DNA from 3 places in the Aestuariimicrobium sp. G57 genome. Region 1 is predicted to be linked to each of the others. Evidence: predicted binding sites of a transcription regulator. Region 1 holds the regulator's gene; each other region holds the start of a gene.
What was found. The regulator HrcA, encoded in region 1, represses chaperone genes, less so after heat shock. The targets are predictions, from matches to a motif close to TTGGCACTCGNNNNNNNCGAGTGCCAA.

Region 1 (9,992 bases):
TGCCTGCGCCGCCGGCCCCGACTGGGCGGCGACTGACCCGCGCACCCGCGCCGAGCTGCTGCGCCGGGTCTTCGACCTGGTCACCGAACGCCAGCACACCTTCGCGGCCCTGATGACCCTCGAGATGGGCAAGCCACTGGCCGAGGCGCTGGGCGAAGTCGCCTACGGCGCGGAGTTCCTGCGCTGGTTCAGCGAGGAGGCCTGCCGCATCGAGGGCCGCTGGTCGACCGCGCCCAGCGGCGGCAACCGCATCGTCACCATGAAGCAGCCCGTCGGGCCGGTCTATGCCATCACGCCCTGGAACTTCCCGCTCGCGATGGGCACCCGCAAGATCGGCCCGGCCCTGGCCGCCGGCTGCACCGTGGTGATCAAACCGGCCTCGGCCACACCGCTGACCATGCTCTACCTGATGCAGGCCTTCGCCGACGCCGGGCTGCCCGCCGGGGTGCTGAACTGCGTGGTCAGCTCACGGTCGCGTGAGGTCTCCGAGCCCATCCTCGCCGATCCGCGGCTGCGCAAGCTCACCTTCACCGGCTCGACCGAGGTCGGTCGCTCGCTGCTGGTCCAGGCCAGCAACAACGTGCTGCGCACGTCCATGGAACTCGGCGGCAACGCCCCCTTCCTCGTGCTCGGCGACGCCGATGTCGACGCAGCGGTGAAGGGCGCGATGGTGGCGAAGTTCCGCAACAATGGTGAGGCCTGCACCGCCGCCAACCGGTTCTATGTGCACCGCGACGTCGTCGAGCAGTTCACCCGGAAGCTCGTCGCCGCCACCGAACAACTCGTGCCCGGCCCCGGCATCGAGGAGGGCACCACGCTCGGCCCGCTGGTCGACCAGGCGACGCTCGACAAGGTCGCCGAGCTCACCGACGATGCCGTGGCCAAGGGGGCCCGCACGTTGACGGGGGGAGCGCGCCTGGATCGTCCGGGGTTCTTCTTCGCACCCACGGTGCTGGGCGATGTGCCCCGCGACGCCCGGCTGCTGACCGAAGAGATCTTCGGCCCCGTCGCCCCGATCGTTGTGGTCGACGACGACGACGAGGCGGTGGCCCTGGCCAATGACACCGAGTTCGGGTTGATGGCCTACGTCTACGGTCGCGACATCGGACGCGCCATGCGCGTGGTCGAACGACTCGAATCGGGCATGGTCGGCCTGAACACCGGGCTGGTCTCGAACCCGGCTGCACCGTTCGGCGGCGTCAAGCAGTCCGGGCTCGGGCGCGAGGGCAGCCACGAGGGCCTCGAGGAATACCTGGAAACCAAGTACGTCGGCCTCACGCTGTAGCCTCGACTGTCGTGAATCGATACTCCGGTGACGTGCTCAAGCAGGGTTGGCGCAACGAGGGACGACCGACCTCACGCGATGTGCCCCTCGAGAAGGGACTGGTGGTCGAAGATCCCAGCAGCGGCTTCGTGGGGGCAGTCATCGGTTGGGAGAACGGCATCGTCGTGCTCGAGGACCGCCGCGGCACCAAGCGGTCATTCCCCGTCGGTCCCGGGTTCTGGATCGAGGGCAAACCGGTCGCGCTGCGCATCCCGCTGAGGCAGGGCACCAACAAGGTCACGTACACCGCCTCGGGGTCGAGGGCCGACGTCACCCCTGCCCAGCCGAAGGTGGCGCTGCCCAGCCGCATCTATGTCGAGGGACGCCACGACGCCGAACTGGTCGAGAAGGTCTGGGGCGACGACCTGCGCCACGTCGGCGTGGTCGTGGAGTTCATGGGGGGCATCGATGACCTGCCCGCGATCGTGCACGAGTTCGCCCCCGCTCCCGGGCGCCGGTTGGGTGTGCTGGTCGACCACCTGGTGCCCGGTTCGAAGGAATCGCGCATCGCCGCCGAGGTGGCGAAGGCCGGCTACCGCGACCTGGTGATGGTGACGGGGCACGACTACATCGATGTCTGGCATGCGGTGAAGCCGGCGGTCATCGGGCTGAAGAAGTGGCCCGAGGTGCCCCGCGATGTTGACTTCAAGAAGGGGACGCTCGCCGCGTTGAAGCAGCCGCACGACGACCAGAAGGACATCGCCACGTTCTGGCGTGCCCTGCTGGGGCGGGTCAAGTCCTATCGTGACCTCGACGGCAGGTTTGTGACCGAGGTCGAGAAGCTGATCGACTTCGTCACCGCCGACCATGTCTGACCAGCCCACGCTGCCGCCGCTGCACGTCATCGCCGACGACCTGTATTCCCGCGACCCGGCAGAGTTCATCGCCCGGCGCGATGCGTGGGTCAAGCAGGCCCGCACCATCAAACGACGCGACGCCGCGGACGAGATCAAGGCGCTGCGGCGCCCCTCCGTGGCGGCCAGCTACCTGAACCGAGCGGTCCGCACACCGCTGCCGACGCTGCTCGAATTTCTCGACCTGGGTGGGCCGATGCGCGAGGCGCAGGCAGCGCTGAGCGTGACCGAGCTCGCCGGGTTCGCAGCCCAGCGCCGCGCCCTCGAGGACCAGGTGGTCACGGGGCTGGTGGCGCTGCTGGCCGACCTGGGGGTGCAGCCCTCAGCGGCGAGCCTGGACGAGGTGCGCCTGACGCTCACCGCTGCGCTCGCCGACCCCGAGGCTGAGCAGGCGGTCCGGTCGGGCTGCCTGGCGCGTTCGCTCAGCTATGCCGGGTTCGGGCCAGTGGACCTCGACCAGGCGCAGGGCGCGCCACCCCGGCGCGACCGGTCACACCTCACGCTCGTCCCCGACCTGCCGGACGAGGCCGAGGCGGAGGCCGAACGCACCCACCGGCAGGCCGGACGCGCACACGACCGCGCCGTGAAGGTGCACGAGCGGGCAGTGCAGGCCCAGGCGAAGGCGCAGTCACATCGCGACGAGGCGGCCGCCCGGCGCGACCAGGCGCGTGCCGACCTCGAGGCCGCCCGCGCAGCCCTCGACCGGGCACAGGACCAACTCGACGTGGCCGACCAACGGCTGCAGGACGCCGACGAGGCCCTGGCCACCGCAGACCAGGACCGCGAGGACACCGCCCACGCCCTGGGGACCAGCGCCGATGCGCTGGCCGCAATTCGTGGGTCCGGGCACCCAACTGGTTGACTGGGGCCATGGACACCGAAGCTGTGCTGGACCTGATCCATCGAGTCGCCGACGAGGTGATCAACCCGCGTTTCCGGGCGCTGACTGCTGACCAGATCATCGAGAAGGACGGCCCCGGTGACCTGGTCACCGTCGCCGACCGCGAGGCCGAACAGGCCATCACCAGCGAGCTGGTCGCCCGCATTCCCGGCTGCGTCGTCATCGGCGAAGAGGCGACCTTCGAAGACCCCACGCTGCTCGACAAGGTCGCCAGCGCGCCCCATGCCTTCCTGGTCGACCCGATCGACGGCACCAAGAACTTCACCGAGGGCAAGGTCGAGCATGCCGTGATGGTCGCCGAGCTCAAGCACGGGGTGACCACGCGCTCGTGGATCCACCAGCCGGCGCTGGGCCACGACTACGTCGCCGAACTGGGTGGCGGCGCGTGGTGCGACGGTGTGCGGCTGGCCAAGCGCGAACCCGTCGAGGGCACCCCGCGCGGGCGCACCAGCCGCACGCGCGTGCTGCAGACCGACACCGGTGGCCAGCTCACCTTCGAGGGCAGCAAGTGGTGCTGCGGGGTCGACTACCCCGACATCGCGCAGGGCACCAACGACTTCCTGATCTACCTGAACAACAAGCCCTGGGACCATGCGCCGGGTGCGCTGCTGGTGGCCGAGGCGGGCGGCGGTGTCTACAGCTGGACCGGCAGCCCGTACGCCGCCGGCAACACCGAGAAGGGCCTGCTGGCGGTGGGCCACCCGAGCCTGTTGCCGACGGTCAAGAACCTGCTCGACCTGCGCATCGGCGCCGCCTGACTGGAGTCGTCCAGGAGCTAGAGCCGGCCCAGCAGCGGCAGCTGGGTGCGGGGCACCTGCCCGTGCCCGGCCAGTTCGGCATACAGCTTGGGCAGCGCCGCGGCGACCGTTGTGGTGCTGAACGGCCACTCCCACTCGGACGCGCCGGGGTGGGGGTTGCCGTCGGGCAGGGTGGGCGTCGTCAGCGCCTCGATGGCCTGCTCGAGGCGCACACCACGCTTGACCAACGCCTCGGCCGAGCCGTAGAGCATGCCGATGTTGGCCCGCTGTTCGAAGATGCCGACCCGGTTCGTCGCCGGCCCGTGCCCGGGCACATAGACCGTCTCGTCGGTGGCACCGCCCAGGATCCCGTCCAGGGCCATCGGCCAGGTCTCGATCGAGGATTCATCGCTGGTCTGGACATCGCCGGAGGTCTCGACCAGGTCTCCGGTGAACCACACCTTGCGGCTCGGCAGGTGCACCAGCACATCACCCTGGGTGTGGGCGGGGCCGAAGTGCAGCATCTCGACGCGCAACTCGCCCAGGTCGATGGCCTTGACCAGCGAGAAGGGGTGTGAAGGCGCTGCCTGGCCCTCGACGGCCGCGGCCGCCCCCACCAGCGACTCGTGGCCGTAGCTCGCGGCGTCGGGGTCCGACAGGTCGATACCGGCCAGCCCACCGAAGTGGTCTGCGTGGGCGTGGGTGATGACGACCCGGTCGACCGGGCGGCCTACCAGCTCGGCGGCCGAGGCGGCGATCGCGCGTCCCTGCTCGGGCACGGACCCCGTGTCGACGAGCAGCACATGCTCGGTGCCGACGACGAGGCCGACGTTGACACCGTCGGGCTCGCAGGCCAGCACCCACACGTCGTCGGCGACGGGTGTCCAGCTGCCGTTCGACCAGGTGTCCACTGACTTGTTTGGCACAGCCTTGTTTTGCACAGCCCCAGCCTGCCACGACTGCAGCGAGTCGTTGAATCGGAGTAGACTGGCACTCGTTTGCCATGAGTGCCAAGATGCCCGGGGGAGTGTAGGAGGTGAGTGCCGTGGACGACAGGAAGCTCGAAGTGCTGCGGGCCATCGTCACCGACTACGTCGACAGCCGCGAACCCGTCGGGTCGAAGGCGCTGGTCGACCGCCACCAGCTTGACGTCTCGCCCGCGACCGTGCGCAACGACATGGCCGTGCTCGAAGAAGAGGGCTACATCACCCAGCCGCACACCAGCGCCGGTCGAATCCCCACTGACAAGGGCTATCGCCTGTTCGTCGACCGGCTTGGCGAGGTCAAACCGCTGTCGGTGGCCGAGAAGCGGGCCATCAATGCCTTCATGACCGGTGCCGTCGACCTCGACGACATCGTGGGACGCACGGTGCGGCTGCTGGCCCAGCTGACCCGCCAGGTCGCGATCGTCCAGTACCCCAGCATGCAGACCGCCGTGGTGCGCCACGTCGAGCTGGTCTCGCTGTCGGTCGACCGGGCGCTGCTGGTGCTGATCACCTCGAGCGGACGCGTCGAGCAGCGGGTCATCGACCTGCCCGCCCACACCGAGGAACAGCTGGCCGCGTTGCGCGTTGGGCTGAACACCGCCGCGGTCGACCAGTTGCCCCAGAGGGCCGCCGAACGGCTGCAGACCGTGCTCGACGACGTCGCCTTCGACGACCGGGTGGCTGCGGCCACGGTGATCGCGACGCTGCTCGAGATGCTGGCCACCGACCCCAGCGCCCGCATCGTGGTCGCCGGGGTGCCGAACCTGACCCGGTTCACCCAGAACTTCGAGACGGCCGTGCAGCCGGTGCTCGAGGCGCTCGAAGAGCAGGTGGTGCTGCTACGGCTGCTGGGTGAGACCCGCGGCGGTGATGTCACCGTGCGCATCGGTCAGGAGAACCCATACGAGAACCTGCAGACCACCTCGGTCGTGACGAGCGCGTACGGTGACCCGGGGCACACCTGGGCCAGCTTGGGCGTGGTCGGCCCCACCCGGATGGACTACCCATCGACGATTGCCTCGGTGCGCGCGGTCGCGCGCTACCTGGGCCGCTACCTGGCGGAAGGATGAGCCAACCCTGATGAGTCGCGACTACTACGAGGTGCTCGGCGTTGACCGGGACGCCACCCCGGAACAGATCAAGAAGGCCTATCGCAAGATGGCCATGAAGGTCCATCCCGACGTGGCCAGCGACCCTGATTCCGCCGAGAAGTTCAAAGAGGTGCAAGAGGCCTACGAGGTGCTGCACGACGAGCACAAGCGTGCCGTCTATGACCGTGGGGGAGACCCCAACGGCCGCGGCGGGGGGGCTGGCTTCGACGGCTTCGGTGGTTTCGGCGGCGCGGGCTTCGGCGGTGCGGCGGGAGGCTTCGACTTCACCAACCTGGTCGATGCGATGTTCGGGGCGCAGGCCCAGCGTGGTCCGCGCTCGCGCACGCGTCGTGGTCAGGACGCGCTGGTGCGCCAGCAGCTCACGTTGGCCGAGGCGGCCTTCGGCGTGACCAAGCCGCTGACGATCGACACGGCGGTGCTGTGCCCGAAGTGTGCGGGCAGCGGCGCCGAAGAGGGTTCGGAGCCCATCACCTGCGCGACCTGCCATGGCCGCGGCGACGTGACCACCGTGCAGCGCTCGTTCCTGGGTGACATCCGCACCAGCCAGCCCTGCCCGGTCTGCCGCGGCTACGGCACCGTGATCCCGCGTCCGTGTGGCGAGTGCTCCGGTGAAGGACGCGTGCGCCACAAGCGCCAGATCAGCGTGAAGATCCCCGCCGGCGTCAACACCGGAAACCGCATCCACCTGGAATCGCAGGGTGAGGTCGGCCCCGGCGGCGGCCCCGCCGGTGACCTGTACGTCGAACTCGTCGTCGCCAACCACGAGGTGTTCAGCCGCGAAGGCGACAACCTCGAAATGGCGCTGCGCATCCCGATGACCGCCGCGGCGCTGGGCACCACCATCGAGGTGACCACCCTCGAGGCTGAACGCGATGACTCGGACGAGGCAGACCGCACCATCTCAGTCGAGGTGCCGGCCGGCACGCAGTCGGGCACCCGCGTCGGTGTCGCCAACCGGGGTGTGCCACACCTGCGTGGCGGTGGCCGCGGCGAGCTCGGCATCACGTTCGTGGTGCAGACGCCCACCAAGCTGAACGACCGCCAGCGCGAACTGCTCGAGCAGCTGGCCACCGAACGGGAAGAGACCAACGTCTCGCCAAGCGTGCACAAGGGCCCCAAGTCGGTGCTCGGACGCATCAAGGAAGCCTTCGGCGGATGAGTGACGCCCTCTACCTCGGCGACCCTGCCCGGCTCGCGGTCGCCGCGGTGGGCCAACCCCTCACGCTCGACGGTGACGAGGGCCGCCACGCTGCCACCGTCAAGCGCACCCGGGCCGGCGAGACCATCCTGGTCAGCGATGGCCTGGGCCGGGCCGCGCGGCTGCGGGTCACCGAGGTGGCAGGCAATACCGTGACCGGCGAGGTCATCGAGGTGGTCGTCGCGGACGCCCCAAGGCACACCTGGCGCGTCGTCCAGGCGCTGGCGAAGGGCGATCGCAGTGACCTGTCGGTCGAACTGCTCACCGAGGTGGGGGTGCACCACCTGACCGCGTGGCAGTCACAGCGCACCATCGTGAAGTGGGACAACAAGGCCGACAGGGGCCTGGCCAAGTGGCGCTCGACCGCCCGTGAGGCGGCCAAGCAGTCGCGCCGCAGCTGGGTGCCGCAGGTGCATGACCAGGTGGTCACCACGAAGTCGCTGGTCGCGCACCTGGCCGCTGTCGGTGGGGCCGGCGAGGGCGGGCTCGTGCTGGTGGCCCACGAAGAGGCCACCACCCCCATCAGCGAGGTCGTCCTGCCCCCGTCGGGGCCGGTGACCGTGCTGGTCGGGCCCGAGGGCGGCATCAGCCCCGACGAGCTGGCGATGCTGGTCGAGGCCGGGGCGCAGCCGGTGCTCGTGTCCGACGGGGTGCTGCGTGCCTCGACCGCGGGCGCCGTCGCGCTGGTGCAACTGCAGCTGCTCGCCGACCTGCAGGCGGCGGGCGAGTGAGCGACCAGCAGCACGCCTTTGGGTTCACGCATGGCGCGGTGCTCGACAACGGGCTGGGCCGCACCGGCACGATCACGACCCCGCACGGCCAGGTGCAGACCCCGGCCTTCATCGCTGTGGGCACCAAGGCCACGGTGAAGGCCGTGCTGCCCGAGTCGGTCGCCCAGACCGGGGCGCAGGCCGTGCTGGCGAATGCCTACCACCTGTACCTGCAGCCGGGCGCCGACATCGTGGACGAGGCCGGCGGGCTCGGCCGGTTCATGAACTGGCCGGGACCGACGTTCACCGACTCGGGCGGCTTCCAGGTGATGAGCCTGGGCGTGGGGTTCAAGAAGGTGCTCGCCATGAGCACCGAGCGGGTCACCGACGATGACGTGATTGCCGAGGGCAAGCAGCGGATGGCCCACGTCGACGACGACGGGGTCACGTTCAAGAGCCACCTGGACGGGACGAAGCACCGGTTCACCCCGGAGGTCTCGATGGGCGTGCAACACCAGCTGGGCGCCGACATCATCTTCGCCTTCGACGAGCTGACCACGCTCATGAACACCCGCGACTACCAGGTGGAGTCCCTGGAGCGCACCCGGCTGTGGGCCGAGCGCTGCCTGGCTGAACACAGCCGGCTGACGGCTGCGCGTGCCGAGAAGCCCTACCAGGCGCTGTTCGGGGTACTGCAGGGTGCCCAGTACGAAGACCTGCGCCGCAAGGCCGCCCGCGACCTGGGAGGCATGGACGTCGACGGACAGCGCTTCGACGGCTTCGGCATCGGCGGGGCCCTCGAGAAAGAGAACCTGGGCACCATCGTCGGCTGGGTCGCCGAAGAACTGCCCTTCGACAAGCCGCGACACCTGTTGGGCATCAGCGAGCCCGACGACTTCTTCGCCGCGATTGCCGCCGGCGCCGACACGTTCGACTGTGTCAACCCGTCGCGGGTGGCCCGCAATGCGGCCATCTACACCGCCGACGGGCGCTACAACGTGAACACGGCTGCCTCGCGGCGCGCGTTCGTCCCGCTCGAGGACGGCTGCGACTGCTACACCTGCCGGCACTACACCCGGGCCTACCTGCACCACCTGTTCAAGGCCAAGGAAATGCTGGCCTCGACGCTGGCCACGATCCACAACGAGCGGTTCACGGTGCGGCTGGTCGACAACATCCGGCTGGCGATGCAATCGGGTGACTTCGAGGCCTACCGCGACGAGTTCCTGGGCAGGTTCTACGGCTCGCGGGCCTGACGCGGTTGCAGGGTGGCGGCGAGCCGTTCGACCAGGTCGGCCATCGCCTGGCGCAGCTCAGGGCCGTCGTCGATCGTGAACGGGTGCGGGATCTCGGCCAGCCATTCCGCGGCGAACGCGTCGGGGGTGCTGGTGCTGCCGGTGAGCACGCATCGTCCGGGGTCGTCGGGGTCGGTGACCAGTTGGCCCATGGACGCGCCGATCCAGTGCCGCACCTGCTCGAGTGGGGCGTCAAAGGTGACCTTCACGGGGTAGCGCCAGCCCATGGCGAGATTGCGCTCGAACTCGGTGACGGGATCGAGGCCCTCGGGCACGTCGGCCTCGGTGCCGGTGTCGACCGGGTTGGTCACGCGGTCGATGCGGTAGGTGCGCACGGCATCGACGCGGTGCGAATGGCAGAGCAGGTACCACTTGCCGAAGCGCGCCACGATCGCCCACGGGTCGACCACCTCGCGCCACTGCCGGTGCTCGGTGGTGTAGTCGAGCTCGACCCGGGTGTGGGCGGCCACCGCCGCCACCAGGGTCGCGATCACCTCGGGGTCGGTGGCGATCGGTGGACGACTCGATGACGTGGCGGCGTGTTCGATCATCAGCGCCGCGGGGCGGCCCACCCGCTCGGGCAGGGCACGCACCAGCTTGCCCAGCGCCTGTTCGACGGGGTCGGACAGGCTGGAGCCGGCCTGGGTGCCGTCCAGTGCCGCCATCACCAGGCCCAGGGCCTCGGTGGCGGTGAAGAGCAGTGGAGGCAGGCGCAGGCCTCGTCCCAGTCGGTAGCCGCCGTAGGGCCCACGTTCGGATTCGATGGGCACCCCGATGCCGCGCAGCGTGGTGATGCTGCGCCGGGCGGCGCGTTCAGAGACGTTGAGTCGGGCGGCGATCTGGGCCGCGGTCACCCCCGGGTGTGCCTGCAGCAA
Region 2 (9,992 bases), on a different contig from region 1:
CCGGCCGGCTCGTGCTCGTGCAGCGCGACCGCGACATCATGGCCGCCGCCACCTTCTCGTCCGTCTTCGAGACCGCCGAACTGCTGCGCGTCATGGTCGACCCCACCCACCGCGGGCTGGGACTGGCCCGCCAGTTGGTCGAGGCTGGTCGCCTGTGGGCGTCCGAACGCGGTGCCGAGCGGATGCTGCTCGAGGTGCGCCACGACAACCTGGCCGCCCTGCGGCTGTACGAGGGGCTCGGCTTCTCGTCCATCGACACCCGCCGTGACTACTACGGCACCGGGCTGCATGCGGTCGTCATGCAGGTCGCGCTCAACGCCCCGAACCACGCCAGCGACCGTGAAGGAGCCCACCGTGTCTGAACCCCTCGTGCTCGGCATTGAATCGTCCTGCGACGAGACGGGGGTCGGCATCGTCCGCGGCACCGAATTGCTCGCCCACGAGGTCGCGTCGTCCGTCGACCAGCACGTGCGCTTCGGCGGCGTGGTGCCCGAGGTCGCCTCGCGGGCACACCTCGAGGCGATGGTGCCGACCCTGCAGCGGGCCTGCGAAAATGCCGGCGTCGACCTGGCCGACCTGGACGGCATCGCCGTCACCGCGGGCCCCGGGCTGATGGGTGCGCTCGTCGTCGGTGTTGCCAGCGCCAAGGCCCTGGCCGCCTACCTGAACAAGCCGCTGTACGGCGTCAACCACCTGGCCGGACACGTCGCCGTCGACCTGCTCGACCACGGCGACCTGCCCACCCCGTGCGTCGCGCTGCTGGTCTCGGGTGGGCACACCTCGCTGCTGCTCGTCGACGACATCGCCACGAAGATCACCGAGATCGGCTCGACCATCGACGACGCTGCTGGCGAGGCCTATGACAAGGTGGCCCGCGTGCTCGGTCTGCCCTACCCGGGCGGCCCGGTGATCGACAAGGCTGCCCAGCTCGGTGACCCGAGCGCCATCCGGTTCCCGCGCGGATTGACCGCCAGGCACGACCTCGAGAAGCACCGCTTCGACTTCTCGTTCTCGGGCCTCAAGACGGCCGTCTCGCGCTGGGTCGAGGCCCGCCAGCGTGACGGACTCGACGTGCCCGTCAACGACGTCGCGGCCTCGTTCCAAGAGGCGGTGGCCGATGTGCTCACCGCCAAGGCCGTCGACGCCGCCACCCACCACGGCGTCACGCACATGCTCATCGGCGGGGGAGTGGCCGCCAACTCCCGGCTGCGCGCCCTGCTCGAGGAACGCACCGCTGCCGCCGGCATCGAGCTGCGTCGTCCCCGGCCTGCGCTGTGCACCGACAATGGGGCGATGATCGCCGCCCTCGGGGTCCAGGTCATCAAGGCGGGCGGTCGTCCGAGCTCGCTGGGCATTTCGGCCAATTCGGGGCTGCCGGTCAGCACGATCCTGGTCTGACGATCCTGTGCTGACGTCTGCCCAGGGGCCTTGTCGGTGACGTCGGTACGCTTGGACGCGTGAGCATCTACAGCTACGGCAGCTACGGCGCCCCAGAGGGTTGGTTCAAGGTCGGACGCGTGGACGTCACCTCCACAGTGTTCGTGGCGGCCCTCGGCGCCATCGGCGTGGTCGTCTCGGCCTTCATGCCGCAGCTGCTGAACGTCGCGGTGCTCGACCCCGCCGCGATCATGCGCGGCGAGGTCTGGCGGTTCTTCACCTGGCCGTGGTTCGACCGCATCTCGCTCTGGTCGGTGCTGTCCCTGGCCATCCTGTGGTATTTCGGCCGCGACCTCGAGGGCCAGATCGGCCGCAACCGCATGGCCTGGCTCTATGGCGGCATGTGGCTGGTGCTGTCGCTGGTCTCGTTCGGCATCGGCTTCGTGCTGGGCGGCGGGGCGCTGCTCGGCATGGGCTACCTGCAACTGTTGGTGCTGCTGCTGTGGATCGCCGAGTACCCCCGACGGCCGTTCTTCTTCGGCATCCCCGCGTGGGTCATCGGGGTGGTGCTGGTGGCCGTGCAGGTGTTGCAGCTGGTCATGTTCCGGGCCGTGGGTGGCCTGGTCACGCTGGTCATCTCGATCGTGCTGGTGGCGGTGCTGGCCCGCTCGCAGGGGCTGCTCACCGACTACGCCTGGATCCCCGGACGCCGCGCCGCCGGCTCACGCCAGAAGGCCGGGGTCGGTGCCCGGGTCAAGCAGGCCAAGGCCAGCCGCGAGCAGCAGCAGCGCAGCAATGACGCCGCCCGCATCGATGAACTGCTCGACAAGATCGGCGCCCAGGGCATGCACAGCCTCACCGATGCCGAGCGCCGCGAACTGGAACGCCTGCGCCAGCGCCGCCAGACGCGATGATCACCCCGATCCTGACGACGCTCGCGTTCGTCCGGCACCCCGATGGTGAGCGGGTGCTGATGTGCCACCGGGTCGCGCGCGCCCGCGACGAGCAGCACGGCAAATACAACGGCCTGGGCGGCAAGGTCGAGCGTGACGAAGACGTCGTGGCCTGCATCCGGCGCGAACTGTGTGAAGAGGCTGGGCTCGAGGCGGTCTCGCTGCGGCTGCGTGGCACCGTCTCGTGGCCGGGGTTCGGCCGCGACGGGTCCGACCACTTCGGGTTCATCTTCGTGGTGGACGAGTTCACGGGCGAACCCCCTGCAGGTAACGACGAGGGCGTGCTCACGTGGGAACGCATCGACGACCTGCCGCGGCTGCCGATGTGGGAGGGCGACAGGCACTTCGTGCCGCTGGTCTTCGACGAGGCGGTGCCGCAGTTCCATGCGGTGCTGCCCTACCGCGACGGTCGCCCGGTGGGCTGGGACGTGAGCGTGCTGGGGTGAGCGCGCTGCTCACCGACAGCACCGGCCAGCAGGCGTTGGCGCTGGCCGCCGCCCAGGACGACCCGGGCTCCGTGCAGGCCGCAACCCGGCTGCGGGCGCAGTTCAGTTCCGAACTGGCCACCGCGGCCCTGCACCAGGAAGCGCTGCGCCGCCGCGCGCGGGCCAAGTTAGGCGACCGCGCCGCCGACATGCTGTTCACCGCCGACGGGCTCGAACAGGCCACGCGCCCCGAGGTCTCGCGGTGGCGCTTCGCCCGGCTCGTGGCGGCGGGTATCACGAGGGTGGTCGACCTGGGTTGCGGCATCGGTGCCGACGCGATGGCAGCCCTCGACGCCGGTCTTGACGTCGTGACGATCGAGCGCGACGCCGAGGTCGCCGAGTTTGCCCGGCACAACCTTGCCGTCGCGAATGGGCAGGCCGGCCCAGGGACGGCCGAGGTCGTCGTGGCCGACGCCATCGACTGGGCCGCGGCGCACCTGCACTCGTCCAGCCCCACGACGGCCGTGCTGCTCGACCCCGCCCGGCGCACCGACCGCGGACGCACCTGGCGCGTCGAAGACCTGAGCCCCCCGTGGGACTTCGTGCTCGACGTGCTGGCGGCGGGTCGCCCGGCCGTGGTGAAGCTGGGCCCCGGCATCGACCGCAGCATGCTGCCGCAGGTGCCGACGAGCCACGTCAGCCACGGCGGTGATGCCGTCGAGACCACGCTGTGGGGCGGGCCGCCCGGCGTTGCGTTCCCAGGGGTGGAAGCGGTCGTCATCGACCGCGCCGGCACCGTGCACACACTGTCGGGGCAGCCACGCGCCGTGCCGTTCGGCCCGCTCGGATCCTGGCTGCACGAGCCCGACCCCGCGGTGAGCAGGGCCGGGCTGGTGGGGCTGCTGGGCGATGACCTGGTCCAACTCGACCCGACCGCGGGCTACTACTCCGGCAATGTCGACCTGACCAGCCCGTTCGTCACCAGCTTCGAGGTGCTCGAGGTGCTCGAGGCCAGCCCCAGACGGTTGAAGGCCTGGGTGCGAGAGCATGGCGTGGGCACCCTCGAGATCAAGAAACGGGGTCGCGGCGGCCTGCTCGATGTCGACCCGGCGGCCCTGCGGCGCCAGCTGAAACCCAAGGGCCCGGCCAGCGCGACGATCGTGCTGGCCCCGACCGGTGAGGGCGTCCGGGCCATCGTGTGCCGACGGGCGGGCTGAGCCCACCCAAGGCATTGTTGAACGGTGTTCAGCTGCCGGTACTCTGGCCCCATGCCGCTGACGAAGACCGAGGTGCTCGCCGCAGCCCTCGAGATCCTCGATAGCTACGGGCTCGCCGACCTGAGCATGCGCCGCCTCGCCGCCGACCTCGGCGTGCAGCCGGGCGCGCTCTACTACCACGTCGCCAACAAGCAGACGCTGCTGGTCGAGCTGGCCGATGTGGTGCTGGCTGACCTCGAACCGGCCGGCGGCCCTGCCGTTGACCCCGATGCCGACCCCAGCCAGGTCGTCCGCGACTTCGGTGCCCGGCTGTACGCGCTGCTGCGACGGCACCGCTCGGGCGCCGAGCTGGTCAGCGCCGCGCTGGCGATGCGCCCGGTCGACGAATCGCCGGCCACCGGGCTTGCTGCCCGGCTCGAACGGCTCGGCGTCGATACGGACGATGCCCAGGCCCTGGCCCACGGCACCCTGCACCTGGTGCTCGGCCACGCCCTCGACGACGAGCAACGCCGCCAGTACGCCCAGTTCAACCCGGACGCCACCACGGACGGCGCCGACCCCGCCCGCCTCGACCGCGCCCTGCAACTGCTCGGCGCCGGGCTCGCCGCGCTGGCAACGACACCGCCATGATGACCCTCTACCAGCCCGGCCACAGCCTCGTGCACCGCTGCCCGGCCGGCGTGAAACTGCTGGTCATGCTGGCCTGCGGCACGGCGGCCTTCTTCGTGGACGACCTGCGCGTGCTGCTCGTGGCCCTGGGCGTGGTGCTCGGGCTGGTGGTGGTCGCAGGCATCCGTGCCCGGGTGGTGTGGCGCACCGCACGCGCCGTGCTCGCGATGGTGGCGCTGGTGGTGGTGTTGCAGGGGCTGCTCGGTGACTGGCCCACAGCCTGGGTAGTGGGGGTGCGCGTGCTGGTGGTGATCGTGCTCGCCAGCATGATCACCTGGACCACCACCCAGGGCCAGATCATCGACGCCGTCGAATGGACCGCCGGCCCGCTGCGCAGGTTCGGCGTGCGCCCGGAGCGCATCGGGCTGATGATCGCGCTGGTGTTCCGGTTCGTGCCGGTCATTGCTGAGGAATCGGCGCGCGTGCGCGAGGCCCATGACGCGCGGGGCGTGCGACCGGGGTTCAGCTACCTGGCGCCACTGGTGATCCGCACGCTGCGCATGGCCGATGGGCTGGGGGAGGCGCTCGAGGCACGCGGTGTTGATGATGAGCGTGTCGACGCTGCGCGACGTCCGAGTTGAACACTGTTCAAAAAGTGTGGTGCAATACGAGCTGCCCCGCCCTGATCGTCCACGAACCTGATCGTCCACGAAAGGCCCCGATGATGCGTGCCAAAGACCTCGCCCTGGTCGCCCTGTTCACCGCGCTGATGGTGGTGCTGGGGCTGGCCCCGCGCATCCAGCTGCCGCTGCTGCCGGCGCCGTTCACCACCCAGACGCTCGGCGTGATGCTGGCCGGTGGCATCATCGGCGCCAAGCGGGGGTTCGCCTCGATGGCCCTGTTCGTGCTGCTCGTCGCCGTCGGCGCGCCGGTGCTCGTGGGCGGGCTGGGCGGCTTCGGCATGCTGCTCGGCCCCACCGGCGGGTTCATCTGGGCCTACCCCCTCGGCGCCCTGGTCACCGGCCTGCTGGTCGAGGCCTGGTGGAAGCGCCTGAACTACGTCTGGGCGTTCATCGCCTGCTTCATCGGTGGCTCGCTCGTGCTCTATGCCATCGGCCAACCCTGGCTGATCGCCAACAGCGGGCTGACGCTCTCGCGGGGCTGGTGGTCATGGGTGATCTACCTGCCCGGAGACCTGGTCAAGACGGTCGTCGCCGCCGCGGTGATCGTGACCGTCAAGAAGGCCTACCCGTTGATCGCCCCGCGCCGCGTGACCGCCTGAGTGATCGAGCTCGACCAGGTCAGCTTCAGCTACCCGCAGCGTGACGTGCTGCGGGGCGTGAGCCTGCGCCTGGTCGAACCCCGCATCGGCATCATCGGCGGCAACGGCTCGGGCAAGTCGACGCTGGCCCGGCTGCTGAACGGCCTGGTCGCACCCACCGAGGGGCGGGTGCTGGTCGATGGCCTCGACACCCGCCGCGACCTCAAGGGCGTGCGGCGCAAGGTTGGCTTCGTCTTCCAGGACCCCGACCTGCAGATCGTGATGCCGACGGTCGTCGAAGACCTGGCGTTCTCGCTTCGTCCACTCAAACTACCCGCCGCCGAACGCGACCGACTGCTCGACGAAACCCTTGTCAAATACCGGTTGGACGCCCACCGCGACCACCCGGCCCACCTGCTGTCGGGGGGCCAGAAGCAGTTGTTGGCGATCGCGGCAGTGCTGATCACCAACCCCTCGGTGTTGGTCATGGACGAGCCCACCACGCTGCTCGACCTGCGCAACCGCCGGGCCGTGATGCGGCTGGTCGCGGGCCTCGAGCAGCAGGTGGTGATGGTCACCCACGACCTCGATGTGCTGGCCGACTTCGACCGGGTGCTGGTGATCGATGACGGCCGGGTCGCCGCCGATGGGGCACCGGCCGAGGCGATCGCGGCGTACGAGCGGTTGGTCGAGGCCTGGGCCTGATCCCCGGGCGCAGTTCTCTGGCACTCGGGTTCTCATGGCGCTCGGGGTTCTCTTGGCACTCGGGTTGATCGAGTGCCAACCCGGGTATAGGTTGGTTCTTGGCACTCCCGTACCGAGAGTGCCAGCGCCAGACGGGGCGGCACCGCGACGACGTCCCACCCGGCATTGTGTGGACAATCTCATCTGCCCCAGGGCAGCAATTGAACAAAGAAAGGGGTTTGACGTGGCAGCCACGATCAAGCCGCTCGAGGACCGCGTCCTCGTTCAGCCTCTCGACGCCGAGCAGACCACCGCTTCGGGCCTTTTCATCCCGGAAACCGCCAAGGAGAAGCCCCAGGAGGGCAAGGTCGTCGCCACCGGTCCCGGCCGCATCGATGACAAGGGCAACCGTGTTCCCCTCGACGTTGCCGAGGGCGACGTCGTGATCTTCAGCAAGTACGGCGGCACCGAGGTCAAGTACGACGGTGTCGAATACCTGCTGCTGAACGCGCGCGACATCCTCGCCGTCGTCAGCAAGTGACCTGGTAAGGACTGGTAGAACACATGGCAAAGACCCTTCAGTTTGATGAGGAGGCGCGTCGCTCGCTCGAGCGTGGCGTCGACATCCTCGCGAACACCGTGAAGGTGACCCTCGGCCCCAAGGGCCGTTACGTCGTCCTCGACAAGAAGTTCGGTGCCCCCACCATCACCAACGATGGTGTGACCGTGGCGCGCGAAGTCGACCTCGAAGACCCGTACGAGAACCTTGGCGCTCAGCTCGCCAAGGAGGTCGCCACCAAGACCAATGATGTTGCCGGCGACGGCACCACCACCGCCACCGTGCTGGCCCAGGCGCTCGTCCACGAAGGCCTGCGGGCCGTCGCATCGGGCGCCAACCCGGTCGGCCTCAAGCGGGGCATCGACCAGGCCGTGACCGCCGTGGTCGACGAGCTGCGCAGCCTCTCGCGGTCGATCGAGACCACCGAGGACATGGCGAACGTGGCCACCATCAGCTCGCGCGACGAGCAGATCGGCGCCCTGATCGCTGACGCGTTCGACAAGGTCGGCAAGGACGGTGTCATCACCGTCGACGAGTCGAACACGTTCGGCACCGAGCTCGAGTTCACCGAGGGCATGCAGTTCGACAAGGGCTACCTGTCGCCGTACTTCGTGACCGACGCCGATCGCATGGAGGCTGTGCTCGAGGATCCCTACATCCTCATCCACTCCGGCAAGATCAGCTCGATGAACGACCTGCTGCCGGTGCTCGAGAAGGTCATCGCCGCCCACGGCACCCTGTTCATCGTGGCCGAGGACGTCGATGGCGAGGCGCTGTCGACCCTGGTCGTGAACAAGATCCGTGGCACCTTCACCTCTGTTGCCGTCAAGGCCCCGGCCTTCGGTGACCGCCGCAAGGCCATGCTCGAGGACATCGCGATCCTGACCGGTGGTCAGGTCGTCGCCCCCGAGGTCGGCCTGAAGCTCGACCAGGTGGGTCTCGAGGTGCTCGGCCGCGCTCGTCGCGTCGTCGTCACCAAGGACAACACCACCATCGTCGACGGCGCTGGTGCCCATGAAGAGGTTTCGGCTCGCGTGGCCCAGCTGCGCGCCGAGATCGAGCGCACCGATTCCGACTGGGACCGCGAGAAGCTGCAGGAGCGGGTTGCCAAGCTCGCCGGTGGCGTCTGCGTGATCAAGGTCGGCGCTGCCACCGAGGTGGAGCTCAAGGAGAAGAAGCACCGCATTGAGGACGCCGTCTCGGCCACCCGTGCGGCCATCGAAGAGGGCATCGTCGCCGGTGGCGGCTCGGCCCTCATCCACGCTGCCCGCGTGCTGAACGATGGCCTCGGCCTGACCGGTGACGAGCGCACCGGTGTGCAGATCGTGGCCCAGGCCGTGCGTGAGCCGCTGCGCTGGATCGCCGAGAATGGTGGCGAGCCCGGTTATGTGGTCGTGTCGAAGGTCGCCGAGCAGGAGCCCGGCAATGGCTACAACGGCAAGACGGGCGAGTACGTCAACCTCATCGAGGCCGGCGTCATCGACCCCGTCAAGGTGACCCGCTCGGCGCTGGCGAACGCGGCGTCGATCGCGTCGCTGCTGCTGACCACCGAGACCCTGGTGGTCGAGAAGGTCGAGGACGAGGACTGATCACCTCGACCACGAGCTGAATGGCGAACGCCCCGGGAAGCCCGGGGCGTTCGTCGTTGGTGGGTGAACGTTCACGCCGACACCTTTGGGGGCACGTCGACACCGGTGGACAGGTGTCAGCGCGCACGCAAGGGTGTCAGCGTGCCCGTTTCAGCCATGCCGCGGTCCCGTGCGACTCCGGGAGCCGATCAGCCCCGTCTGGCCGCCCGGACGAGCTTCAGGCTCGCCCACACCACGAAGGCCAGGTAGATGATCGTGAAGCCGATGGCCACCCAGTTCATGACACTCAGCCCCGGATCCGGAGCCGGCTCGCACCCCTCACCCGCACAGGTGACAGTTGCGACGAAGCCCACGCCGGCGACCGCCGCCCACGTGAACGGCATCAGCGTGCCCCACGACAGGGCGGCCAACACCTTGTCACCCAGGTTCCAGCGGCTCGACAGCACCAGCGCCACGATGCCCGCGACCCACATCGGGATCGCCAGGAACCACACCACGAAGAGCAGCGCGGCCCCCACCAGCAGGATGGCTGCAGCGGCCTCGGCTCGTCCCCGGTTCGGCTTCTCGGGCGCGGTCATCGGCACCCCCATGGACGAGCCTTGCGGCGCGGCGGCATCGACGACCTCGGCAGGCGTGCCCAACCGCTCGAGCACGTCGCGAATCTCGGCCTCGGACGGGTCGCCGGCCAGCGGCGGCTGGTTGAAGGCATCGAGCAGGTGGTGCTCGATGTCGGCGACCAGTTCGTTGGCCTGGTCGGCGGGCAGCCGGCGGGCCTCGGCGCGCAGCCGCGCGAGATAGTCGGCGACGAGCCGGTGGTCGAGTGCGCTCATCATGATCATTGCCTTCTGGTGAGGATGTCGTCGACGGAGAGCTTCAGTGCGCCCCATGCCTGACGGAAGTCGTCGAGGGCCTGGTGGCCCTCGGGGGTGAGCGAGTAGTAGCGCCGCGGGGGGCCCGACGGCGACTCGCCCCAGGCGGTCTGCACCAGACCGTCCTTGCGCAACCTGCTGAGCAGGGGATAGATGGTGCCTTCGCGGGCCAGCAGACCAGCCTGCGACAGTTCGGTTACGCCGCTCCCCCTGGAGTGCACGACGCTCCCCATCCGTCCATGCCGCTCCCCACCGAGCCGGCCGCCACGGGAGCGTCGTGCGCCGAAAGGGAGCGTCGTGCGCCTGAGGGGGAGCGTCGTGCACCGAACGGGAGCGTCGCGGGCGGAAGGGGCGCCACCGCCACCGCCACCCACCACCCCCGTGCGCCCAGCGCGAACGCGGACGCCCAGCAACGTTCCCGGTTTCAACAACCCACGGCCCGGCGCATA
Region 3 (9,992 bases), on a different contig from region 1:
GAACTCACTGAAGTCATAGCCGCGGCCGGCGCCGAACCCAACCACCGCTCGTCCACCGGGAGCCAGGTGGGTCGCGAAGCGGCGCAGCACCTCGGCACGGGTCGACTCGGCGAGAAAGCCCATCACGTTGCCCGCACACACGATGGCGTCGAAACCCTCGGTGATGCCACGCGATGGCAGGTCGAGCACGGCCAGGTCGCCCACGAGGTAGGTCGGGCCTGCATGGTCGGCCTCGGCGGCATCGATCAGCCCGGGGTCGACGTCGACGCCGACGACGCGGTGGCCGAGCTTGTGCAGGTAGCCGGTCAGCCGACCCGGGCCGCAGCCCGCATCCAGGATGTGCGCCCCACGCCCCACCATGGCGTCGATCATGCGGGCCTCGCCGTGCAGGTCCTGACCCTGGGCGGCCATCACCTTGAACCGGTTGATGTAGCGCTGGGTGTGGTCGGGATCAGCCTCGATGATGCGGATCCACTTGGACGGCTCAGGGGCCTGCAGTTGTTCACTCACCCGGCCAATGCTAGTGACGTGGCCCACAGCCGACGCGGCGGGGTGGGGCCTGCCGATTTCCCCCACACGCGCACGGTCGGCACAATTGGGGGAGCCCAAGAGGCATGCCCCCTTAGCTCAGCGGCCAGAGCATCTGTCTTGTAAACAGAGGGTCGCGGGTTCGACTCCCGCAGGGGGCTCCAGGCTGACCCGCGCTCACGCCCCCGCGTAGATGCCCGCCGCGGCCAACCATGCCACGGCATCGCCGTTGACCCGCACGACCTCGCCCGCCGGGATGAACAACGACCGGCCCTTGACGACCTCGACCGTCTCGTCGGCACCGGAACAGGCCAGGTAGCCGTCCTCGACGAGCAGGATGCGCGCGCCCTCGCTGGCCGGCAGCAGCAGCGGCTCGTTGCTGCTGGCGCCACGTCCGAGCTCGATGTGCCACAGTGCGAACTCTGGGCTCGGGGTGGGGTAGCGCGACAGCCCCGGCGCCTCGGTGACGGGGTCGACGAGCATCGTCGGCTGCCCCACGAACTCGACGACCTGCACCAGCCCGTCGACGTCGATGTGCTTCTGGGTCAGCCCGGCGCGCAGCACATTGTCGCTGCTCGCCATGATCTCGATGCAGGTGCCCTTGAGGTGGGCGTGCATGTTGCCGGGGTTCATGAAGACCGCGTGCCCCGGCTCGAGGTCAAGGCGGTTGAGCAGCAGGCCCGCCAGAATGCCCGGGTCGCCGGGGAAATGCTCATCCAGCTCGATTGCCGTGCGGGCAAAAACGCCCAGCTCGCCGCGGTCGTCGACATGGCGCAGGGCGGCGGCCACGACCTGGTCGACCAGCCCCTGGTGCTGTTCGGCGAGCGACAGCGCCACCAGGAAGACCTCGGCCAACGCCGCCTCGCCGACACGGTTCTTGAGGGCCCCGATGACGGGGTTGAGTTCTGGCCCGGCGTCGAGCTTCTCGAGCAGGTCGGCGGTCTGGCAGGCAGGACGAAACCCGCTCAGGGTGCTGAATGGGGTGAGGGCGACGGCCATCTCAGGTTTGGGCCACGGGTCCTTGAACGAGCGCCTGGGATCGTCGAGGGAAACGCCTGCGGCGTTCTCGGCGTCGAAACCCGCCTCGGCCTGGGCGCGATTGGGGTGGGCCTGCAGACTGAGGGGCTGGCTGGCCGACAGCACCTTCATCATGAACGGCAGCGTCGGCCCGAACTGCTCGACCGACCGCGTGCCGAGCAACTCGGGGTGGGCGTTGATCACCCGCAACAGGTCTGCCTGCTGTTCGGGCAGCGTACTCGGCGACTTCGGGTGCGCCCCGAGCCAGAGCTCAGCATGGGGCTCGCCGGTCGGTTCGATGCCGAGCAGCGCAGGGATCGCGTCATGCGACCCCCACGCATAGGCCTGGACTGTGCCTTCGAGCAGCATCATCGCTAGGGTCAGCCTTGTCGTGGTCGGGGGCAGGCAGCACCGCCCGGATGGCGTCACTGCCAGCCCGGTCGGGCGTTGGCGAGCACAGTCTATCCGGGTGCGTGATCAGCCATCAGGGCCGCCGTGCCCAAACGCCGCGGCACCGTCACGACGATGAATGACATCACTGTCATTCGCTCGCTAGACTGGCCCGCATGTCAGTGTCCCGCCATGCCAGCCGTGCCCACGCCAGCACCGTCAGCCTCGTCGCCGACCCCCACGGCGCCCCGGCAGCCGGCCACCTGAGCGAGCGTGACGCGGCGATCCTCGAGTTCGAGAAGTCGTGGTGGGCCGCTGACTCCTCGAAGACGAGCGAGATCCGTGAGCGCTTCGGCATCTCGACCACCGCCTACCACCAGATCCTCAATGCACTGTTGGACGACCCGGCCGCGCTTGCCGCGCAGCCGCTGCTCGTGAAGCGACTGCGCCGCCTGCGCGACCAGCGCCAGCGCCAGCGGTCCGCGAGCCGGCTGGTGCAGCACGGCTGATCTCACGCCGCAGGCACCCGCCCGCGTGCGGCCCGTGCTGCAGCCGTCAGCGTGAACCCGCCCTCGGGTCGTCCAAGTCTGTCGAACAATGCCGCGCGCAGGGCAGAACGGTCGTCATCGCCGAGCGCCCTCGTGTGCGCCCCCGCTGGCCCGACGCCGGCCAGGAACGTGCCCCACAGCTCGTCGAACGAGGAATAGTCGCTGGCCACCCGCAACACGTCCTCGTGCACGTCGACGAGCCCACATGCGCTGAACAATCCGGTGAGTTCGCCCGGCGCGCCCAGCACCAGCACCCGGGCCTCCTGCGGGGCGTCCGGGTTGAGCGACAGTGCCGCGTCCCAGAAGCTGCGCAGCAGTTGCATGCCTGCCTGGTAGTCCCACACACACGCCGCGATCATGCCGCCCGGACGCACCACGCGCGATTGCTCGCGCACGGCCGACTCCGGGTCGGGGATGAAGTGGAAGACCAGCTGCGACAGGGCCACATCGACCGTGTCATCGGCCAGCGGGATCGAGTCAGCAGAGGCCTGGTGCACGACGGCGGCGGGGTGGGCGGCACGGCACTCGGCGACGAAACCGGGGGAGGGGTCGATGGCCGTGACATGCTCGGCGCCGAGCCGGGCGACCAGTTCGGTGGTCAGGGCGCCGGGGCCGCAGCCGACGTCAAGCGCAGTCAGTCCGCCGCTGTGCGGCACGCCGGCGAAATCGGCGAACAGCGGTGACAGCGGCTTCGAATAGCGGCCCATGAACGAGTTGTAGGCCCCACCCGAGACCTGGAACGCGTGGGTGGTCATGGCTCCCCCCTTTGGGGCAATGCGTCCACGGACGTGGGCGACCACGGGGAGGAGCACTTCCGCGCCGGCCCTGATACGTCCCCCAGGGCTCAGCGCTGGCGGTGCCCGACCAACCCGCGCAGTTGTGCGATCCCCTGCGCCAGCGGCCGGGTGGGCGCGACCTCGTAGCCGCCCAGCGCGAGGTCGGCCGACTGTTCGAAGAAGTTCGCTGATGCCCTGTCGCCCGTGCGCAGCCACGACCAACCCATGGCACCGGCATACAGGGGCAGGTACAACAACCCCAGTGAATAGGCGTACTGCCAGGTGTGGTTGACCTCGTGGCGCAGCAGTCCCGGACGACGCGACTCGATCTGTGCCCACGACGGTGCCGCGGTGAGCACCACCGACCCGACGGTGAACGCGCTGGCCATGGGGAATCCCAGCCGATAGCCCTCGGCCAGCCAGATGCCGTCCTCGCCGCGCACGACCCGGGCCCGCCCGATGCTCGCCACGACCAGCCCCAGCGGGGTCGAGAGGTTGCACCAATTCGCGAAGTTGCGCACGCGCGCCATCACCGGGGTCACGACCACCATTCTGCCCTTTGCACTCTCTTGGGTCGAGTGCTAAGAATGGTGTTAGCACTCAGTGCGTCAGAGTGCTACCGCAGCCAGGTCTGGTGAGGCCCCCATGGGCCGTCCGTCGCGGGCACCGGCATGGCGATCACCAACCACGGGGTTTCACGACCCCTGACGCGGGAGGATTCCCCAACAACCATGGCAAAGCTGATTGAATTCAACGTCGAGGCCCGCCGCGCCCTCGAGCGGGGCATGAACACCCTGGCCGACGCGGTCAAGGTCACGCTCGGCCCCAAGGGCCGCAACGTCGTGCTGGAGAAGAAGTGGGGCGCCCCCACCATCACCAACGACGGCGTCTCGATCGCCAAGGAGATCGAGCTGGACGACCCCTACGAGAAGATCGGCGCCGAGCTGGTCAAGGAGGTCGCCAAGAAGACTGACGACGTCGCCGGCGACGGCACCACCACCGCCACCGTGCTGGCCCAGGCAATGGTCCGCGAGGGTCTGCGCAACGTGACCGCCGGTGCGAACCCCATTGAGCTGAAGAAGGGTATCGAGAAGGCCGTCGAGGCCATCATCGCCGAACTCGGCAAGCAGGCCCGTCCGGTCGAGACCCGCGAGCAGATCGCTGCCACCGCGTCGATCTCGGCTGCTGACCCCAGCGTTGGCGACATCATCGCCGAGGCGATGGACAAGGTCGGCAAGGAAGGCGTCATCACCGTCGAGGAGTCGAACACCTTCGGCATCGAGCTGCAGCTCACCGAGGGCATGCGCTTCGACAAGGGCTACATCTCGCCCTACTTCGTCACCGACACCGAGCGCATGGAGGCCGTGCTCGAGGATCCCTACATCCTCATCGTGAACTCCAAGGCCAGCTCGCTCAAGGAGCTGCTGCCGCTGCTCGAAAAGGTCATGCAGGCCTCGAAGCCGCTGCTGGTCATCGCCGAGGATGTCGACTCCGAGGCCCTCGCCGGCCTGATCGTCAACAAGATCCGTGGCACCTTCAAGTCGGTCGCCGTCAAGGCCCCCGGCTTCGGTGACCGTCGCAAGGCCATGCTGCAGGACATCGCCACCCTCACCGGCGGCACCGTGATCTCGTCCGAGGTCGGCCTGTCGCTCGAGACCGCAACCCTCGACCTGCTGGGCCAGGCCCGCTCGGTCATCGTCACCAAGGACGAGACCACCATCGTCGAGGGCGCGGGTGATTCCGAGGCCATCGCCGGGCGCGTGCAGCAGATCCGCAACGAGATTGAGAACTCGGACTCGGACTACGACCGCGAGAAGCTGCAGGAGCGCCTCGCCAAGCTGGCCGGCGGCGTGGCCGTCATCAAGGTCGGCGCGGCCACCGAGGTCGAGCTCAAGGAGCGCAAGCACCGCATCGAGGACGCCGTGCGCAACGCCAAGGCTGCTGTCGAAGAGGGTCTGGTCGCCGGTGGCGGCGTCGCCCTCGTGCAGGCTGCCAAGGCCGTCAACCTCGACTCGCTCGAGGGTGACGTGGCCACCGGTGCGCAGATCGTGCTCACCTCGGCCTCGGCCCCGCTGCGCCAGATCGCGACCAACGCCGGCCTCGAGGGTGGCGTGATCGTCGAGAAGGTCTCGAACCTTGAGCCCGAGCTCGGCCTGAACGCTGCGACCGGTGAGATCGTCAACATGCTGGACGCCGGCATCATCGACCCGGCCAAGGTGACCCGTTCGGCGCTGCAGAACGCGGCCTCGATCGCGGCCCTGTTCCTGACCACCGAGGCCGTCATCGCGGACAAGCCCGAGAAGGCTGCCCCGATGCCCGGCGGTGGCGACGGCGGCATGGGCGGCATGGACTTCTGAGTCCAGCCCACCCGGCACCACGAGCAACACGCACCACCAGCAACACCCGGACGGGCGGTCCCTCTGCAAAGGGGCCGCCCGTTCGGCGTCCGGCGGCCCTGGTCCTGCGGGTCCCTATCCTGCTGACATGATCCCTCCCCGTCATGCCCTGGTCGCCGCCGGCCTCGCGCTGGCCCTGCTGGGCGGGTGCACCGGTGGTGGATCCACCGGCGACTCGTCCACTGGCTCGCAGAGCACGGAGTCGCAGAGCGGCAGCCCGGCAGAACTGCCCCCGACCGACCCGCGTGAGGCCGACCTGCGGGCCCAGCTGGAAGCCCGGGTGAAAGAACTGGGCGCCGACGGTGTCTCGGCGGTCAGCGTGACGGCCGACGATGCGGGGTTGACGGTGCGCAAGGGCAGCGACCAGCGGACCTACCGCCTGACCGGCAGTACCGAGGGAAACCCTGACACCGGCTACTACTACGGCATCAAGCCGGTCCCGGAGCTGTCGCTGAAAAACCTGCTCGCGGCCCAGACCGCCGCCGCCGAAGCGTGCGACGGCGTCCCGGCCATCGCCGAACTCGAGGTCACCCCTGCCGGAAGCGTGGTGATCACCGGCCGCTGCCTGCGCGACCAGCCCACCGTGTCCGACATCATCAGCCAGACCCTGGACGGGTTCGACGTGCCTGTGCTCGCCGATGGCGACACGGCAGAGGGCCTGAACGCCGTGTTCGAGCAGTTCATGACGACCCATGGTGGTCAGCTGGCGGGCGTGTCGATCGCCTACATCCCCGGCGGCACCATGGGGGCGGCCGTGTTCTCGGCCGATGCGGTGAAGCTCAACGGGGAACACTGCCTGCCGGTGCTCGACTGGCACACCCGGCACAAGCACGGCCAGGGTCTGACAATGCCCTGCGCGTCCGGTGACACCGGGGCCGGCAAGTCGTTCGATGTCTCCGAACTGGCGCCACGCAAGGTCGCCAGCGCCCTGACGGCGATCTACCGCGAGGTGCCCCGGGCGAGCATGCGGTCCGCACAGGTCACCCTGACCGACGCGGGGTTCCGGATCGTGGTGACCGCCGAATCTGGCGTCAGCACCTGGACGCTGGACGGCCAGCGGGTCTGAGCAAGGCCACGTGCGCTTCGTGCGCTGGTGTCGCACATGCGCAGTCCAGGGCTCAGCGAGGCTCCATGTTGCGGTTGAGCGGGGTTTCACCGGTGGCTGTCTTCAGCAGGATCGTCGGGTCCTCGCCCTCACCGGCGGCCTCGATGGTCAATTGTGTCGTCGACTTCTCACGCACCAGCTCGACCGCACGGTCCAGGTTCAGGTGGCGCAGCTCGAACCCGACCCGTCCGGTCCACGCACCTTGCGACGTGGTTTCCACGATTTCTCCCGAATTCCACAGCTGTCGACGTGACCCGCCGTCGGCGGTCAGCGTGGTCATCCGCACGTTGCGCCGGTCCAGCTCCACGGCCATGATCGGCTCGTCCCCGGAGTGGTCGTCCATCTCGGCGAGGATCGCCTGCACCCGGCTGGTCGGCCACGTCGGGTTCGACCGGTAGGCGGACCGGCCGAGCAGGACGGCGGGGATGGCGACCACGACGACGACACTCAGGACGAGCCACAGCGCGAGGCTGACCCGGGAGCGCGATGGCGCGACGGGCCGGGATGGGTGGGACGGGGGGAACGTCATGCCCCCGACGATAGGCGAGCAGGGGCTGACCCGGGCAAATGGCAATATGGCGCCCATGACCCAGGACGCCTCGTTCACTTCGCTGATGGAACACCTCGCACGGGCACAGGCCACGATGCGGGTCAACCGCGAACAGCAGGGCGAGGTGCCGACCGGTGACGTCGAGGGCAACGACCCGACCGGCACCGTCACCGCGCAGCTCGATGCCTCAGGCCGGCTGGTGGGCCTTCGGGTCGCCGACGACTGGTTGTCGGACCTGCAGGACGCGGACGGTCTGGCCACCGCGCTCACCGCAGCGGCGGCCGACGCACAGATGCGTCGGTTCGGGCTGTCATCGGCGCCCGTCGACAAGGTGCCGAAGTCGGTCGATGAGATCAACAGGATCCTGGACGAGGCCGGCGACAAGGCCGAGCGATCGGTCGAGGTGACCGCGGCCGACCGCGAGGCAGTGGACCAGCATGTCGCAGGCTTCGTCCAGCAGCTCGAGCGGGCCGTGGCGACGAAAACCCTCGAAGAGGCCCGCGAGGACTTCAAGAAGCAGATGGACCGGCTGAACGCCATCGAGGTGCAGGCGCCCAGCGCCACCACCACCGACTACTCGAACGCTTCGCGCACACTCACCCTCAAGTTCGCGAACGGCATGCTGGCCGGCGCCGAGGCCAAGCAGGTCTGGGCGGCCAAGCAGTCGGGCAAGTCCCTGACCATGCAACTCAGCGAGATCCTGGGCGATGTGGCGCACTGATCCTGCAAGACCCACACACGACGAGTTAGGAGCAGTACATGGGTGACTTCAAGATCGCTGTCGAAGCCCTCGTCAAAGAAGAGGCCTACTTGCGCGACATGGGTGAGGCCCAGGCGAGCCTGAGCGAGGCCATCGTCGGCATGCCCGGCCAGGTGCCGAACTGGGGGCCGTGGGGTTCGCTGCAGCCGCACATCACCTCGGCCTTCAACCAGTTCAACGAGACCGTCTCATCGTCGCGCCAGGCGCTCAATGAGGTCGCGGACCTGATCGCCCAGACGCGCATGGACTACGTCAACACCGAGAATGCCCTGACTGTGAACGTGGAAGGACCCTGACCATGAGCGCACCCGCCGCACTGCCCACCGTCCAGGTCTGGTTTGGCAACAAAGAGGTCGAGAAGGACCTCATGGACGCCAAGGCGAAGATCGAGGAGTTCCAGCAGAAGCTGCTCGGCTACGAGCCCGAGGTTCGCACCGTCTGCATCGCGCTGTGCCTGAACCCCGTGACCTTCAACATCGGTGTCGCCTGCTATGCCGCCTACCGTGGGGTGCTGCCGCTGGTCAACGTGCTGATCCAGGCCTACAACGATATGTGCCAGTGGGTCTGGGCGCCGTTCAACCTCACCGACATGGCCAATGCCCTGCAGGGGCCGTATGACCACGCCACGCTCTGCAAGCAGTCGCTCGTCCGCGAGGCAATGCCCGCCGACCAGTACTGGGAGGGTGACGCGGTCGACGCCTACTACGGCTACATCGCCGAGAAGCAGAACCCGGCCTCGGCCGATGCCGAGTCGGTCGTGAAGTCGCTGAAGGACGGCATCTCGAATGCCGGCCTGGGCGCCACGATCGCCACCTTCACCGCACTCGGCGCGCTGATCGCGGCACTGATCGAGCTGATCGTGGGCCTGATTGGCCTGATCCCGCCGGCCACGCCCGCAGGCGCTGCGCTGATCGCCCTGGGCATCAGCTTCGCCGGCGGTGTGATTGCCGGGCTGATCGGGTTCGCCAAGGCCTACACCGAGGTCACCACCACCATGAAGAACGAGGTGGACGGCAAGCTGCGCAGCAATGCCTTCCCCGCCGGCCAGTGGCCGAAGCCCACGTCGAAGGGCACGAAGTCCGACATCCAGGACGTCGGCGGCTGGTCCTACGAGTGACCTGACGCATCCACAAACCCCACCACAAACCCCACTCGGCCCGCCGGGTGGGGTTTGTGCGTGTCGTGTCGCGGGTGTTCAGCGCGACTTTGGCGGCACACTTCTGTTATGACGGCGTTGCTCGAGGTGATTGCATTCCATGAGAACGACGCCCGTCGCGCTGCCGAGGGCGGTGCCGACCGGGTCGAACTGCTGGGCTCGCTCGACGACGGTGGCATGTCGCCCGAGCCGGGCTTGGTCGCCAAGGTGCGCACGTCCCTCGACCACGATGGCATCGACATCGACCTGCGGCCCATGGTGCGCCTGCGCGAGGGCTTCGGCACCGACGGGGCTGAGGCGACCCGTCTGCGCGGCCTGATCGCCAGTTACCTCGATGCCGGCGCCAACGGCGTGGTGCTGGGCTTTCTGAACGGGCTGGGCGAGGTGGACGCCGAGGTCGTCACAGCGCTGGTGGCCGACGGCGACTTCCCCTGGACATTCCATCGCGCGCTCGACCATGCGCTGGACGCCCGCAGGGCCTGGCAGGTGCTGCTGGGCCTGCCACGACTCGACCAGGTGCTCACCGCCGGGTCGGCGCGCGACGTCGAGCACGGGCTGGACGACCTGTTGACAGTGGCCCGTGAGGTGCCCGGGGCCGCCGACCTGATCATGGCCGGGGGAGGCCTGCAGCCCGAGCACGTGCCGTGGCTGGCGCGCGCCGGGGTGCGGGCATTCCACATCGGCGCACGCGCTCGTCCACTGGGTTCGTACAAGGCGTGGGTCGACGCGGGGCTGGTGGCGTCATGGCGCCACCTGGTCGACGCCG

Region 2: groES (co-chaperone GroES) is a predicted target of HrcA. The motif match lies at 6,600-6,626, and genes of this name have one in related genera.
Region 3: groL (chaperonin GroEL) is a predicted target of HrcA. The motif match lies at 3,818-3,844, and genes of this name have one in related genera.

What each region holds. Positions count from the first base shown of each region.
Region 1 covers NZ_JBNINW010000006.1:138,359-148,350, forward strand. The annotation lists gene ACQCX5_RS13415 (NAD-dependent succinate-semialdehyde dehydrogenase) at 1-1,285, shown strand, start outside; gene ACQCX5_RS13420 (DUF3097 domain-containing protein) at 1,297-2,139, shown strand; gene ACQCX5_RS13425 (hypothetical protein) at 2,132-3,040, shown strand; gene ACQCX5_RS13430 (inositol monophosphatase family protein) at 3,049-3,837, shown strand; gene ACQCX5_RS13435 (MBL fold metallo-hydrolase) at 3,855-4,742, opposite strand; gene hrcA (heat-inducible transcriptional repressor HrcA) at 4,853-5,872, shown strand; gene dnaJ (molecular chaperone DnaJ) at 5,883-7,073, shown strand; gene ACQCX5_RS13450 (16S rRNA (uracil(1498)-N(3))-methyltransferase) at 7,070-7,843, shown strand; gene tgt (tRNA guanosine(34) transglycosylase Tgt) at 7,840-9,078, shown strand; gene ACQCX5_RS13460 (helix-turn-helix transcriptional regulator) at 9,060-9,992, opposite strand, start outside.
Region 2 covers NZ_JBNINW010000004.1:296,546-306,537, forward strand. The annotation lists gene ACQCX5_RS11360 (GNAT family N-acetyltransferase) at 1-362, shown strand, start outside; gene tsaD (tRNA (adenosine(37)-N6)-threonylcarbamoyltransferase complex transferase subunit TsaD) at 355-1,398, shown strand; gene ACQCX5_RS11370 (rhomboid family intramembrane serine protease) at 1,458-2,291, shown strand; gene ACQCX5_RS11375 (NUDIX hydrolase) at 2,288-2,776, shown strand; gene ACQCX5_RS11380 (THUMP-like domain-containing protein) at 2,773-3,972, shown strand; gene ACQCX5_RS11385 (TetR/AcrR family transcriptional regulator) at 4,024-4,602, shown strand; gene ACQCX5_RS11390 (energy-coupling factor transporter transmembrane component T family protein) at 4,599-5,222, shown strand; gene ACQCX5_RS11395 (biotin transporter BioY) at 5,303-5,863, shown strand; gene ACQCX5_RS11400 (energy-coupling factor ABC transporter ATP-binding protein) at 5,864-6,547, shown strand; gene groES (co-chaperone GroES) at 6,771-7,067, shown strand; gene groL (chaperonin GroEL) at 7,091-8,674, shown strand; gene ACQCX5_RS11415 (HAAS signaling domain-containing protein) at 8,863-9,507, opposite strand; gene ACQCX5_RS11420 (PadR family transcriptional regulator) at 9,510-9,764, opposite strand.
Region 3 covers NZ_JBNINW010000003.1:313,736-323,727, reverse strand. The annotation lists gene ACQCX5_RS08580 (class I SAM-dependent methyltransferase) at 1-510, opposite strand, end outside; tRNA gene ACQCX5_RS08575 (tRNA-Thr) at 617-692, shown strand; gene manA (mannose-6-phosphate isomerase, class I) at 706-1,917, opposite strand; gene ACQCX5_RS08565 (DUF3263 domain-containing protein) at 2,112-2,444, shown strand; gene ACQCX5_RS08560 (class I SAM-dependent methyltransferase) at 2,447-3,238, opposite strand; gene ACQCX5_RS08555 (hypothetical protein) at 3,328-3,801, opposite strand; gene groL (chaperonin GroEL) at 3,991-5,616, shown strand; gene ACQCX5_RS08545 (hypothetical protein) at 5,744-6,721, shown strand; gene ACQCX5_RS08540 (hypothetical protein) at 6,774-7,289, opposite strand; gene ACQCX5_RS08535 (hypothetical protein) at 7,345-8,031, shown strand; gene ACQCX5_RS08530 (hypothetical protein) at 8,070-8,366, shown strand; gene ACQCX5_RS08525 (hypothetical protein) at 8,369-9,187, shown strand; gene ACQCX5_RS08520 (copper homeostasis protein CutC) at 9,296-9,992, shown strand, end outside.